3 regions of the Cytobacillus sp. BC1816 genome follow, and region 2 is predicted to be linked to each of the others. Evidence: a T-box and tRNA genes for the amino acid it is inferred to sense, from the RefSeq annotation. Region 2 holds a T-box; the other regions hold tRNA genes.

Region 1 (4,568 bases), 2.0 Mb from region 2:
GTGACGGCGAGGGAAATTTAGTACCGAAGTTCCTGATTCCACACTGCCAAGAAAAGCCTCTAGCGAGGGAAAAGGTGCCCGTACCGCAAACCGACACAGGTAGGCGAGGAGAGAATCCTAAGGTGAGCGAGAGAACTCTCGTTAAGGAACTCGGCAAAATGACCCCGTAACTTCGGGAGAAGGGGTGCTCATTAGGGTGAATAGCCCTGATGAGCCGCAGTGAATAGGCCCAGGCGACTGTTTAGCAAAAACACAGGTCTCTGCGAAGCCGCAAGGCGAAGTATAGGGGCTGACGCCTGCCCGGTGCTGGAAGGTTAAGAGGAGAGGTTAGCGCAAGCGAAGCTTTGAATCGAAGCCCCAGTAAACGGCGGCCGTAACTATAACGGTCCTAAGGTAGCGAAATTCCTTGTCGGGTAAGTTCCGACCCGCACGAAAGGCGTAACGATCTGGGCACTGTCTCAACGAGAGACTCGGTGAAATTATAGTACCTGTGAAGATGCAGGTTACCCGCGACAGGACGGAAAGACCCCGTGGAGCTTTACTGTAGCCTGATATTGAATTTTGGTACAGCTTGTACAGGATAGGTAGGAGCCTGAGAAGCCGGAGCGCTAGCTTCGGTGGAGGCGTCGGTGGGATACTACCCTGGCTGTATTGAAATTCTAACCCGCGCCCCTTATCGGGGCGGGAGACAGTGTCAGGTGGGCAGTTTGACTGGGGCGGTCGCCTCCTAAAAAGTAACGGAGGCGCCCAAAGGTTCCCTCAGAATGGTTGGAAATCATTCGCAGAGTGTAAAGGCACAAGGGAGCTTGACTGCGAGACCTACAAGTCGAGCAGGGACGAAAGTCGGGCTTAGTGATCCGGTGGTTCCGCATGGAAGGGCCATCGCTCAACGGATAAAAGCTACCCCGGGGATAACAGGCTTATCTCCCCCAAGAGTCCACATCGACGGGGAGGTTTGGCACCTCGATGTCGGCTCATCGCATCCTGGGGCTGTAGTCGGTCCCAAGGGTTGGGCTGTTCGCCCATTAAAGCGGTACGCGAGCTGGGTTCAGAACGTCGTGAGACAGTTCGGTCCCTATCCGTCGTGGGCGCAGGAAATTTGAGAGGAGCTGTCCTTAGTACGAGAGGACCGGGATGGACGCACCGCTGGTGTACCAGTTGTCTTGCCAAAGGCATCGCTGGGTAGCTATGTGCGGAAGGGATAAGTGCTGAAAGCATCTAAGCATGAAGCCCCCCTCGAGATGAGATTTCCCATAGCGTCAAGCTAGTAAGATCCCTGAAAGATGATCAGGTTGATAGGTCAGAGGTGGAAGCGTGGCGACATGTGGAGCTGACTGATACTAATCGATCGAGGACTTAACCACATTGGTGAATTCTCGGCATATGCTTCTTCATGCATTATCTAGTTTTGAGGGAACGAGAAAATGAAATTTCCTCTTGAAAAAAACACCAAAAGAAAGTATAATCATACTTGTCTTTTGAAAATAGTCTGGTGGCGATGGCGAGAAGGTCACACCCGTTCCCATACCGAACACGGAAGTTAAGCTTCTCAGCGCCGATGGTAGTTAGGGGCTGTCCCCTTGTGAGAGTAGGACGCTGCCGGGCTGTTTACTAAAATACCAATTTTCCGCAGTAGCTCAGTGGTAGAGCATTCGGCTGTTAACCGAACGGTCGCAGGTTCGAATCCTGCCTGCGGAGCCATTTTCATAAAGCCCCTTTTGGGAATTATGAGCTGTTGCTTCCATAGCTCAGCAGGTAGAGCACTTCCATGGTAAGGAAGAGGTCACCGGTTCGAGCCCGGTTGGAAGCTCTTTTAATTTAGACAACTAGAGTACTAGGCCCCTTGGTCAAGCGGTTAAGACACCGCCCTTTCACGGCGGTAACACGGGTTCGAATCCCGTAGGGGTCACCATAATGGAGGATTAGCTCAGCTGGGAGAGCATCTGCCTTACAAGCAGAGGGTCGGCGGTTCGATCCCGTCATCCTCCACCATTAATTTAAATGTACAAGCTGCCGGTGTAGCTCAATTGGTAGAGCAACTGACTTGTAATCAGTAGGTTGGGGGTTCAAGTCCTCTCGCCGGCACCATCTTGTTTTATAGATGGAGGGGTAGCGAAGTGGCTAAACGCGGCGGACTGTAAATCCGCTCCTTCGGGTTCGGCAGTTCGAATCTGCCCCCCTCCACCACTTATTTTTAATAAAAACACAAAAAACTGGACAAGATATGAATGTCCTTTTTATTTTGTCATTATTGGGCTATAGCCAAGCGGTAAGGCACCGGACTTTGACTCCGTCACTCGCAGGTTCGAATCCTGCTAGCCCAGCCAATTTCGAGCCATTAGCTCAGTCGGTAGAGCATCTGACTTTTAATCAGAGGGTCGAAGGTTCGAGTCCTTCATGGCTCACTTTATAGAAAAACACAGACCTTGGGAATCGATTCCTGAAGGTCTTACTTTTCATATAAATATGTTTGCGGAAGTAGTTCAGTGGTAGAACATCACCTTGCCAAGGTGGGGGTCGCGGGTTCGAATCCCGTCTTCCGCTCCAAATAAATGGGGCCTTAGCTCAGCTGGGAGAGCGCCTGCTTTGCACGCAGGAGGTCAGCGGTTCGATCCCGCTAGGCTCCACCATTATACATCATACGACAATCCTTAAACCATCATGGTTTAGGGATTTTTTATTTCTCATCATTAGAGGTGAACACCTGGTTGTTAGGACTTTCTTCCCCGGAAACCGCATATATATACACGATTTTGTCGAGTTGAGTCATGTGTTTGAAAGCGGTTAAAATATGAGTATGAAGGGAAAGGGAGGACTTTACTATGAAAAGACAGAAATTATCGATAATTGGAATGCCGATGGATCTTGGCCAGATGAGACGCGGTGTGGACATGGGGCCAAGTGCGATCCGATATGCCGGTGTAAATGAACGATTAAAGTGTTTATTCGAAGAAATCCATGACCAGGGCGATATTGCCATCGGCCGTCCAGAAGTTCAAATCGATCCAAATTCAAATCTTAGAAACTTGGACCTTATTGCTGAAAAGACAGAAAAACTAGGCGAAGAAGTTGATAAAGCAATAGAAAGCGGTTCTTTTCCATTAGTACTGGGCGGCGATCACAGCATCGCAATCGGAACCTTGGCCGGTGTTTCGAAGCACTATAAAAATCTTGGGGTAATCTGGTATGATGCCCACGGTGATTTAAATACAGCTGAAACTTCACCATCAGGGAACATACACGGTATGCCTCTTGCAGTAAGCCTGGGAATTGGCCACCCGCTTTTAACCAATGTAGGGGGATATGCTCCAAAGGTTAAGCCAGAGAATATTGTCATTATTGGGGCAAGATCTTTGGATGAAGGAGAGCGGGAGCTTATTAAGGAAAGAGGCATTAAAGTATACACCATGCACGAAATCGACCGGATTGGGATGACAAAGGTCATGGAGGAGTCTATTACATACTTAAAAGAAAGAAATACAGATGGTGTTCATCTGTCTTTAGATTTGGATGGACTGGATCCGCATGATGCCCCTGGTGTTGGAACTCCAGTTATTGGAGGTATCAGCTACCGTGAAAGCCACTTGGCCATGGAGATGCTTGCAGAATCGCAGATCATTACATCGGCTGAATTTGTAGAGGTTAACCCAATTTTGGATGACAAAAACAAAACAGCTACTGTGGCAGTCGCGCTTATGGGTTCATTATTTGGCGAGAAGCTTCTATAATAATAGAAAAATAAAAATGAGCAGAACGTATACAAGTTCTGCTCATTTTTTTGCTGTAAGTGTATAATATTTATTTAGAAGCTGATCGAGTTTCGTGCTCGTATCAACTACCAAGTGGTCTGTAAAAGAAGCGGAAGCTGTTAACTGAATCATTCTTGATCTGCAATCCTCAATATCTCTCAATAATTCCTTAACACACACCGTAACCAACCCTTTTCGATTAATTTAGTACTTTTATACCCTAAAAGGAAAAAAATAAACCAGAATAAGTAAAAATTTGCTAATATAGAAATTGAATGTTTTTTAATTAAAATGAAACCTTTTCCGCTATCGATTCGTATTATCGATTAGCCGCACTGGAGCGGAGGTAAAAAAATGGAGACAATCGTAAAGAAGAGGATAAAGCAAGTATTAAAAGGCGACCAGGATGCTTATGCTGAAGTTGTTGAAATATACAAAGATAAAGTTTTTCAGATTTGCTACAGAATGCTGGGAAACAGGCATGAGGCAGAGGATATCGCACAGGAGGCTTTCTTAAGAGCCTATGTTAACATTGCCAGCTTTAATATTGACTTGAAATTTTCCACGTGGCTCTATCGGATTGCCACTAACCTTTGTATAGACAGAATCAGAAAAAAGAAGCCTGATTATTATCTGGATGCAGAGGTCGCAGGAACGGATGGACTGAACATGTATTCTCAAATTGCTTCAGATGCGAGGCTGCCGGAGGAAGATGTTGAAAGCCTGGAACTGCAGGAAACAATCCAAAGGGAAATATCGAAGCTTCCGGAGAAATATCGTTCGGTTATTGTTCTAAAATATATTGAAGAATTATCGCTG
Region 2 (4,568 bases):
AAAGGCTCATTTCTTTGGTGGCTATCAATCGGGGATTGTATTCTGCATTTATTCCACCCCGAACTGGCTGCATTTAACGAATATCAGCAAAACCACCGAAGTTTTTATGAATGGGTGGGTAATGTCAATACGTTTGATTTGCCGGTTCCCTGTTATAGCTCGGGTACAAAGGAGCTCAGAAGAGGCAGGAATCATATTTTTCTAACAACAGATGGCTTGACAGAATGTCCCCACACCAACTTTGCTGAACCAAAAGAAATATTTAATCTCTTTAGCATGTTCGGGAATGAGGGTGGGGTCCGTGAGCTATTGAAGTTAATAAAAGATAGGGATGTCCGGGACAGTACGACCATTATATCCTGGATAATTGAAGCTGAGCATGAAGGAAGTAAGCCCAGCGGCTGATTTGACAGATACTTGGCAGAAAATCGGCAGTAAAAGAAAATAGACCTGGAGACAAGAGAATTTGAATGAATAACGACGAAAAAGAAGCCTCCACTCTAAGGATAAAGGGTCCGTTTTCGGGTGCTTTACTGATAAAGGACATAAAAAATGACGTGTGAATCAGCACACGTCATTTTCCTATAAGGTTTTTTGCTTATTTTATCGTTTTTGAGATAGCAATTGACCTTATAATTTATAATGGACAATAAGTATTGTACCATCAAAATGCAGTGCAAAGACAGCTGTCAATTTCAATGTCACTTGGGCTGCCTGCAATATCTTACTCTCATTGAACAAACGGGGCAGGTTTATATAATGGTGTGTAATACTCATGCTGTTTTTGCTGCTCTGTTCTCCTTTACTCCATTTCTGTCTGTTAAGCTAACCAAGAAAGGTGAAATTTATTGCTTGCCAGTTTAGTATGAGATAAAATAAAAAATTGGGAATGCATTTCAACTTTCTATAAAAAGGATATAAATATGTTTAAAAATATAGATTTATTTAATCAGGCCTTTTTTTTTGCTCCGATTGGGATGTCGATAGTCTCATTAGAGGGAAAATGGATTAAGGTAAATCATGCTTTAACTAAAATTACTGGTTATACAGAGGATGAGCTCCTTACCACGAACTTTCAAGCCTTAACCTATCCAAAGGACTTAGATACAGATTTATCTTACACACAAGAATTAGTGGAAGGAAAAAGAGACTCTTTTGAGATGGAAAAAAGGTATGTCCATAAAAGCGGGAAGATTGTATGGGTGTTATTATCTGTATCCATAGTGCGGGAAGGGAACAAGCCATTATTCCTTATTTCTCAAATACAAGATATAACCGATCGTAAAAACTCAGAAAGAATATTGAAACAAATGGCTCATTATGACTTTCTAACCCAATTGCCAAATCGGAGATTATTTGAAGAACGACTTAATCATGCAATTGAATCAGCTAATTTCAATAAAGGGCTAGTCGCAGTACTGTATCTTGATTTAGATGGGTTTAAGCAAATAAATGATACCTTTGGTCATGACTTAGGAGACTTTTTGTTAAAAGAAGTCGCCAGCAGGCTTACAGCTTGTATGGGAAGTAAGGATTCTGTAGCCAGGCTTGCGGGTGATGAGTTCACGATTTTACTTCCGGAAACGACAATCGACAATGCAAAACATGTTGCCGAACGGATCATTGACACTCTATCTAATAAAGTATCGGTACAGGATGTTGTTATCTCAATAACTCCTAGTATCGGAATTGCTTTTTGCGATGATTTCAATATGGATGTCAGGAATTTGCTGAAATATGCTGATGGAGCTATGTATCAAGCAAAACAGAACGGAAAGAATAATTATCAAGTTTCACAGAACAGATAAATCTAAGATATGACGTTATTATTAGCGTTGATCCTGAAAGGATTAACGCTTTGTTAGTTTAATAACCAAAACTTGGTGTTGCACTCACTTTCTTTTTTTGTTAGCATCGTATCATAGCTAACGATTCAGAAATTTAGGAGGGATATTATTCATTCGTTTAATGAGGATGGAGAGTTGCTCCCTGAAGAAGTAGATACAATTAATCGCTTAACTAAAATTCCAATTAGTTCCCTAAATCTAGATGCGATTTCAGTCGTCACCAATATTTATCGCGTCGCACAAGGATTAAGAAATAAGATGGAACAAGAAGTCTTATCGCAATACGGCTTATCATGGACAGCGTTTTCAATGCTTTACGATTTGTGGATCTGGGAATCAATTGAAACAAAAAAATTAGCTGAGTCAGCTGGAGTCTCAAAAGCCACAATTAGTAATATAACCAAAACTCTTGAAAAGAAAGAGTTATGTTTTAGGAAGACGGATAACAGGGATAGAAGAATTACTTACGTTTCTCTAACTAATAAGGGAAAACATGTAATGGAGGACCTTTATCCAAAGTTCCATAGTGGCGAGGTCCAGATAGTTTTAGGTTTATCCGCCGATGAACAGAAAAATTTATCCAGAGCCCTAAGAAAAGTAATAATGGATAATAACTTTTGAAAACAACTAAATATTAAAAAGCGTTGATGGGAAACCCAGTAGTTGCTATCTCCCTGTACCCAGAGAGTCGATGGTTGGTGCAAATCGATACACAGATAACAGTGAATTACATTCCTGGAGCTTTCTTTGCCAGATTGTTTTAGCAAAGAACGGCGAGCCGTTATTCATTGAGTGGAAGGATTAATTCCTTCAACAAGGGTGGTACCGCGTGCAAAACCACGTCCCTTTTTTGGGGGCGTGGTTTTTTATTTTTAATTAATATTTGGGAGGAATAACAAATGAACCAGGTTATGAATCAACTAAATACTGAACAGTTGAATGAAGTAAAAAGACAAATGAGCATATACACACAAGGGGTACAGGACATTATTCCTCTTGAAGATTTAGAAGCAAAAGTTGCCAAGTCAGTTCTGCAAAACAAACCATTAAAAATAAAACTTGGTTTAGATCCTTCAGCTCCAGATGTTCATCTTGGACATACAGTGGTTCTTAACAAAATGAGGCAGTTTCAAGAGAACGGACATATCATCCAACTAATTATTGGGGACTTTACAGGAAAAATTGGAGATCCGACAGGCAAATCGGTTGCTAGAAAACAATTGACAGATCAAGAAGTGAAACACAATGCCAAAACATACTTCGAGCAATTTGCAAAGGTTATTAATATGGAGAAAGTCGAATTGCATTACAACTCTAAATGGTTGTCTGAGCTAAAGTTTGAGGATGTAATTCAATTGGCTGGCAAGATCACCGTGGCAAGGATATTAGAAAGGGATGATTTTGAAGAACGCATCGCATTAGGGAAACCAATTTCTCTACACGAATTTTTCTACCCCTTGATGCAGGGATTCGATTCTGTTGTACTGGAATCTGATATTGAGCTTGGTGGAACTGACCAGCATTTTAATATCCTGATGGGAAGACACTTCCAAGAAAAGTTTGGAAAGGAAAAGCAAGTTGCATTGCTGATGCCATTACTGGAAGGACTTGATGGTGTCGAGAAGATGTCTAAATCAAAGAAAAACTACATTGGTATTGATGAGAGCCCGCAGGAAATGTACGGGAAAGCAATGTCCATTCCTGATAAGTTAATGACAAAATACTTTGAGTTAATAACAGATTTTTCACCTGAACAAATTCAGACCACTCAGAAACAGTTAGAAACAGGGAAACTTCACCCCAGGGATGCTAAAATGCTGCTTGCTAAGACAATTGTTAGAATGTACCACGGCATTGATGCTGCAGAGCAGGCAGAACATAATTTTATTTCTGTCTTCCAGAAAGGCTCAATGCCAGATGATATTCCTGTAATAGAGTGGAAAGGAAATAAGGAGACATCAATTGTTGAGCTGCTGGTTGGTTTGGAAATGTTATCATCTAAGAGCGAAGCAAGAAGGATGATTGAAAACAGAGGCGTAAAAGTTAACGGGAAACAAGTGGACAATCCGCAAGTAACCATTAATGTCACTGACGGTTTAATTGTACAGGTAGGAAAACGTAAATTTATTAAAGTGAAAATATAAGATAGATTTTTACAGATCAAGAGGCTGTTAAAGTGACTAACAGCCTCTTACTAATATTAAAAAAAAATTTTTGAAGTCTTGTACTTAAACTAACTTGTGTTTAGTTCAATAAGTAAGGGTAATTTTATAACAAAGAAAACTCGCTATTTTGGGAGGAGTTTTAATTTTTTATATGACATATGCATTGTCAAAAGGCTGTCATTTCGGTGCAGTTTTTTGAAAAGCACCTCAATACGGAACCTTTACTCGAAGGATGAGAGTTAATTAAAATGAATTACGACGATAAAGAAACCCAGTTTTAAAAATGGAAGTTAATCAAAAAGCCCGGCAGACGATTTTCGTTATGATGTGTTCCCGCAGATTGCCTCATTAATGGGGCTGGATACCAGGTCACATCTTCGCTTTGAAGGATCGGGCAATGGTGGAATTGAATACAGCTGTATTGCATTCATTTAAAAAAGAAGGTGTCTGCATAGTAGACCATCATAACTGCAGCACAGCAATTCAAAAAATTTGAAGAAAACGAAAAGGGCCAGGGAACTGACCGGTGACTGGACCTGTCTGATCCCGCCAGTAT
Region 3 (4,568 bases), 1.7 Mb from region 2:
CCCAGAACAGCGTGCGTGCAACCATGACATTTATTGTCTCCACCCATCCAAAAGCCCAAGGGATAATGGTAAAAACCTCAATGGCTACAGGTATGCTTCCAAAAAATAAGAGAACAAATACACCGGTTGCAAAGAAAGAAAGAATAGGGATATGCTGGCCGGGATTCCTCTTTCGCCAGCTAGCCACATTAATAAATGCACCAAAGGCGCACATCCATACACCCAATACAATGAAGACTAAGCCGATATAGAAAATGGGTGAAGCAGCCATTGGCGGATAGAAAGTATACATAACAGATGCTTCATTCATTAAAATCGGAATCACAGCTAGGACAAATCCGAAAATCTTCATCCAGAAGCCAATCCAGGCCATCTTTCTTACCTTAGGAAGCAGTCCTCCCAGAGTATGCGATAATCCAGCATAGAAGTAACCAATTGTGAAGAAAGCCGAAAGAACGACTACCAGCAGCAGACCGTGAGCTGTAAGAACCTGATAATAGTTCAGCCATGCCGGCAATTCCAGCATTCCAGCCCGGTTCAGTCCTTGCAAAAGTCCAAGTATTCCGCCCAGCAGGATGGCTAAAAAAGCAACAGATAAATATGATTTCGTTATTTTTGCATCCTCCAGGCTAATTCCCATAACTTTATTTGCTTTATCCTTAAAAGCTTGTGTTTTTCCCGTTTGCTTAATAACTGTTTCCACTGTTATCCCCCCTTTATTTCACCGTAATGGTAGTACTCATCATCTGATGGCCTGCACCGCAGTACTCATTGCAAAGAACCAAATATTCACCCGGCTTATCAAATTTCTGAGTGATCTTTTGTACATAGCCAGGCACAACCATTGCATTTAAGTTCGTGTCAGCAACCTGAAAGCCATGCACGACATCTTTTGATGTCATAGTAAAATGAACCGTTGATCCTGCAGGAACTTCAATTTCATTTGGGGTAAAGCTGAATACCTGAAGGGTCATGACTACTTCATACTCTTTCTCGCCTACCTTTTTAATCCCGGGATTATCGAATGGCGCTGTTTCATCCACTTTTTGAGGATCAATTCGCTCTCCATAGCTTGGCGGCCCCATCTCCAGGGCGAATGTCTGATAGCCCGTAATCAGCATGAATCCAATAATCATTCCAAAGCTTAATATCAGCCATATCTTCTCCGACCGATGCATCATTTTATATCCCCCCTATAATCTGGTCATGTACAGGCCATACACAATTAAATAAGTAACAAAGATCCCAAGCCCCACAACTGTAACTGAAAAGAACGTACCCCTTAGAGAGTTATGTTCCTTTGAACTGCTCTGGACCACTTTTCGCGTTTCCACCTTCTATCAGCTCCTTAGCTTTGTTACCTACATCATAGTTGAGAAGGGTTTTCATAAAAGTGAAATGAATCACACTTTTTTCATATATTCGCAGGCAAAGATGCTGAGATATAAGCAAAAACACAGTAATATCAAGGTTTTCCTCCATTGAATTCTATACTGGCAAGCATGACGATTCACAAATAGTTCACAAAAGATCTACTCACGAATAACCCCATGCTAATGGGGAGTCTTAAGATCTCGCTTCTTCATATTCGCTTTTCTTCTTTAGGTACAATTAGACTTTTTGTCACTTATATCCCCTTTCCCGTTGTCTTAGGAATGATTAATCCTCTTTCGTTCCCTTGCATTCAAACTTCCTAACTTACAGGAAGAAATTTAAACGAAACTCCATCATCTACTTTTCTTTATTTTAAAAAAACCTGTCTCTCTAAGAGACAGGCTTTATACATATTGATTGATACAAAGATTTGGGAACAGAAGCTTTTAAATAGGTATCCCATAACCATTTCAAGAAAAGTTTCTATAAACAAAAAAACCAATCCCTATTGGAATTAGTTTGAAAATGGTATGTATAATGGTGGGCCTAAATGGACTCGAACCATCGACCTCACGCTTATCAGGCGTGCGCTCTAACCAGCTGAGCTATAGGCCCATATGTTGGAGCGGGTGAAGGGAATCGAACCCTCATCATCAGCTTGGAAGGCTGAGGTTTTACCACTAAACTACACCCGCATATGATTATCAGTTGGAGGCAACACCCGGATTTGAACCGGGGATGGAGGTTTTGCAGACCTCTGCCTTACCACTTGGCTATGCTGCCTTAAAAATGGCTGGGCTAGCAGGATTCGAACCTGCGAGTGACGGAGTCAAAGTCCGGTGCCTTACCGCTTGGCTATAGCCCAATAATAATGCTGTCTAAAAGAATAATGGGGCGATTGATGGGAATCGAACCCACGAATGTCGGAGCCACAATCCGATGCGTTAACCACTTCGCCACAACCGCCACTATCCTACTGGCAGGGGTAGCAGGAATCGAACCCACATCAAAGGTTTTGGAGACCTTCGTTTTACCATTAAACTATACCCCTATATAAATGGTGGAGGGGGGCAGATTCGAACTGCCGAACCCGAAGGAGCGGATTTACAGTCCGCCGCGTTTAGCCACTTCGCTACCCCTCCAAGTCTGAAAAGACTAAGGAAATGGTGGCTCAGGACGGAATCGAACCGCCGACACAAGGATTTTCAGTCCTTTGCTCTACCGACTGAGCTACTGAGCCACATATTATTTACTTTTTGTAAAAATGGCGGTCCGGACGGGACTCGAACCCGCGACCTCCTGCGTGACAGGCAGGCATTCTAACCAACTGAACTACCGGACCAGATTGCGGGGGCAGGATTTGAACCTGCGACCTTCGGGTTATGAGCCCGACGAGCTACCGGACTGCTCCACCCCGCGATAGTATTATTTATGTGATTTTTCCATGCTCACATCTAGCATTTCATCTCGCAGCTTATTCAATGAAGTACCGCCCCGATTTCAGAAAGATTATTCGGGCGTGCTCCACCCCGCGATAGTATTATTAAATAAAATCTGGAGGAGGAAAGGGGATTCGAACCCCTGCGCGGTTTGACCCGCCTGTCGGTTTTCAAGACCGATCCCTTCAGCCTGACTTGGGTATTCCTCCGAAAAATAAGCATATTGGTAGCGGCGGAGGGGATCGAACCCCCGACCTCACGGGTATGAACCGTACGCTCTAGCCAGCTGAGCTACACCGCCATTATGACTAAATATTTATGGTGGAGCCTAGCGGGATCGAACCGCTGACCTCCTGCGTGCAAAGCAGGCGCTCTCCCAGCTGAGCTAAGGCCCCATGTAATAAAAGAAGTGTCGCTGGTCGGGAAGACAGGATTCGAACCTGCGACCCCTTGGTCCCAAACCAAGTGCTCTACCAAGCTGAGCTACTCCCCGTAATATGGCGCGCCCGAGAGGAGTCGAACCCCTAACCTTTTGATCCGTAGTCAAACGCTCTATCCAATTGAGCTACGGGCGCAAAATAATGGAGCGGAAGACGGGATTCGAACCCGCGACCCCCACCTTGGCAAGGTGATGTTCTACCACTGAACTACTTCCGCTTAAAATGGTGCGGGTGAAGGGAGTCGAACCCCCACGCCTTGCGGCGCCAGATCCTAAGTCTGGTGCGTCTGCCAATTCCGCCACACCCGCAATATGAAATTAAAATGGTGAGCCATGAAGGACTCGAACCTTCGACCCTCTGATTAAAAGTCAGATGCTCTACCGACTGAGCTAATGGCTCATACCTTTAGAAGAGCAAATCGCTCGTTCAAAAGTTATGGTGGAGGATGACGGGATCGAACCGCCGACCCTCTGCTTGTAAGGCAGATGCTCTCCCAGCTGAGCTAATCCTCCAAAATGGTGACCCCTACGGGATTCGAACCCGTGTTACCGCCGTGAAAGGGCGGTGTCTTAACCGCTTGACCAAGGGGCCATATAAAATTACCCAATTAGGGTGCCCGGCAGCGTCCTACTCTCACAGGGGGACAGCCCCCAACTACCATCGGCGCTGAGAAGCTTAACTTCCGTGTTCGGTATGGGAACGGGTGTGACCTTCTCGCTATCGCCACCGGACTATTTGGTTGAAGAAACTTCGTTCCCTCAAAACTAGATAATGCATGAAGAAGCATATGCCGAGAATTCACCAATGACTTGTCTAGCTTCGGCTCCTAACTTCTCGGCCGTTTCGATCCGTCCCTCCAAATCCCAAAACCAGGATTTGAATAGCCGGCTCTCCAACGTCTCTCGAAGTTGAACAGTCGCCTCCGCTTTTCGTTTTGGTTAAGTCCTCGATCGATTAGTATCAGTCAGCTCCACATGTCGCCACGCTTCCACCTCTGACCTATCAACCTGATCATCTTTCAGGGATCTTACTAGCTTGACGCTATGGGAAATCTCATCTCGAGGGGGGCTTCATGCTTAGATGCTTTCAGCACTTATCCCTTCCGCACATAGCTACCCAGCGATGCCTTTGGCAAGACAACTGGTACACCAGCGGTGCGTCCATCCCGGTCCTCTCGTACTAAGGACAGCTCCTCTCAAATTTCCTGCGCCCACGACGGATAGGGACCGAACTGTCTCACGACGTTCTGAACCCAGCTCGCGTACCGCTTTAATGGGCGAACAGCCCAACCCTTGGGACCGACTACAGCCCCAGG

The links. A T-box is a leader RNA that pairs with one kind of tRNA and senses whether it is charged. The one in region 2 lies ahead of tyrS (tyrosine--tRNA ligase), so its partner is inferred to be a tRNA-Tyr.
Region 1: it encodes a tRNA-Tyr, which carries the amino acid that the T-box ahead of tyrS (tyrosine--tRNA ligase) is inferred to sense. The anticodon was not compared.
Region 3: it encodes a tRNA-Tyr, which carries the amino acid that the T-box ahead of tyrS (tyrosine--tRNA ligase) is inferred to sense. The anticodon was not compared.

What each region holds. Positions count from the first base shown of each region.
Region 1 covers NZ_CP195611.1:174,675-179,242, forward strand. Annotated here, with positions in the region: rRNA gene ACR42H_RS00950 (23S ribosomal RNA) at 1-1,364, shown strand, start outside; rRNA gene rrf (5S ribosomal RNA) at 1,489-1,605, shown strand; tRNA gene ACR42H_RS00960 (tRNA-Asn) at 1,627-1,701, shown strand; tRNA gene ACR42H_RS00965 (tRNA-Thr) at 1,738-1,810, shown strand; tRNA gene ACR42H_RS00970 (tRNA-Glu) at 1,838-1,912, shown strand; tRNA gene ACR42H_RS00975 (tRNA-Val) at 1,917-1,992, shown strand; tRNA gene ACR42H_RS00980 (tRNA-Thr) at 2,013-2,088, shown strand; tRNA gene ACR42H_RS00985 (tRNA-Tyr) at 2,104-2,187, shown strand; tRNA gene ACR42H_RS00990 (tRNA-Gln) at 2,253-2,327, shown strand; tRNA gene ACR42H_RS00995 (tRNA-Lys) at 2,333-2,405, shown strand; tRNA gene ACR42H_RS01000 (tRNA-Gly) at 2,473-2,547, shown strand; tRNA gene ACR42H_RS01005 (tRNA-Ala) at 2,555-2,630, shown strand; gene rocF (arginase) at 2,823-3,728, shown strand; gene ACR42H_RS01015 (aspartyl-phosphate phosphatase Spo0E family protein) at 3,771-3,929, opposite strand; gene sigW (RNA polymerase sigma factor SigW) at 4,104-4,568, shown strand, end outside.
Region 2 covers NZ_CP195611.1:2,185,404-2,189,971, forward strand. Annotated here, with positions in the region: gene ACR42H_RS11250 (protein phosphatase 2C domain-containing protein) at 1-405, shown strand, start outside; gene ACR42H_RS11255 (sensor domain-containing protein) at 924-1,808, shown strand; gene ACR42H_RS11260 (MarR family transcriptional regulator) at 1,956-2,468, shown strand; T-box leader at 2,483-2,697, shown strand; gene tyrS (tyrosine--tRNA ligase) at 2,747-3,991, shown strand; partial or broken gene ACR42H_RS11270 (nitric oxide synthase oxygenase) at 4,319-4,568, shown strand, end outside.
Region 3 covers NZ_CP195611.1:480,044-484,611, reverse strand. Annotated here, with positions in the region: gene ACR42H_RS02590 (cbb3-type cytochrome c oxidase subunit I) at 1-703, opposite strand, end outside; gene ACR42H_RS02585 (cytochrome c oxidase subunit II) at 717-1,181, opposite strand; gene ACR42H_RS02580 (cytochrome c oxidase subunit 2A) at 1,194-1,334, opposite strand; tRNA gene ACR42H_RS02575 (tRNA-Ile) at 1,913-1,989, opposite strand; tRNA gene ACR42H_RS02570 (tRNA-Gly) at 1,996-2,069, opposite strand; tRNA gene ACR42H_RS02565 (tRNA-Cys) at 2,084-2,157, opposite strand; tRNA gene ACR42H_RS02560 (tRNA-Gln) at 2,165-2,239, opposite strand; tRNA gene ACR42H_RS02555 (tRNA-His) at 2,265-2,340, opposite strand; tRNA gene ACR42H_RS02550 (tRNA-Trp) at 2,352-2,425, opposite strand; tRNA gene ACR42H_RS02545 (tRNA-Tyr) at 2,433-2,516, opposite strand; tRNA gene ACR42H_RS02540 (tRNA-Phe) at 2,539-2,614, opposite strand; tRNA gene ACR42H_RS02535 (tRNA-Asp) at 2,640-2,716, opposite strand; tRNA gene ACR42H_RS02530 (tRNA-Met) at 2,720-2,793, opposite strand; tRNA gene ACR42H_RS02525 (tRNA-Ser) at 2,930-3,022, opposite strand; tRNA gene ACR42H_RS02520 (tRNA-Met) at 3,038-3,114, opposite strand; tRNA gene ACR42H_RS02515 (tRNA-Ala) at 3,133-3,208, opposite strand; tRNA gene ACR42H_RS02510 (tRNA-Pro) at 3,230-3,306, opposite strand; tRNA gene ACR42H_RS02505 (tRNA-Arg) at 3,312-3,388, opposite strand; tRNA gene ACR42H_RS02500 (tRNA-Gly) at 3,396-3,470, opposite strand; tRNA gene ACR42H_RS02495 (tRNA-Leu) at 3,477-3,561, opposite strand; tRNA gene ACR42H_RS02490 (tRNA-Lys) at 3,577-3,652, opposite strand; tRNA gene ACR42H_RS02485 (tRNA-Val) at 3,690-3,765, opposite strand; tRNA gene ACR42H_RS02480 (tRNA-Glu) at 3,770-3,844, opposite strand; rRNA gene rrf (5S ribosomal RNA) at 3,868-3,984, opposite strand; rRNA gene ACR42H_RS02470 (23S ribosomal RNA) at 4,188-4,568, opposite strand, start outside.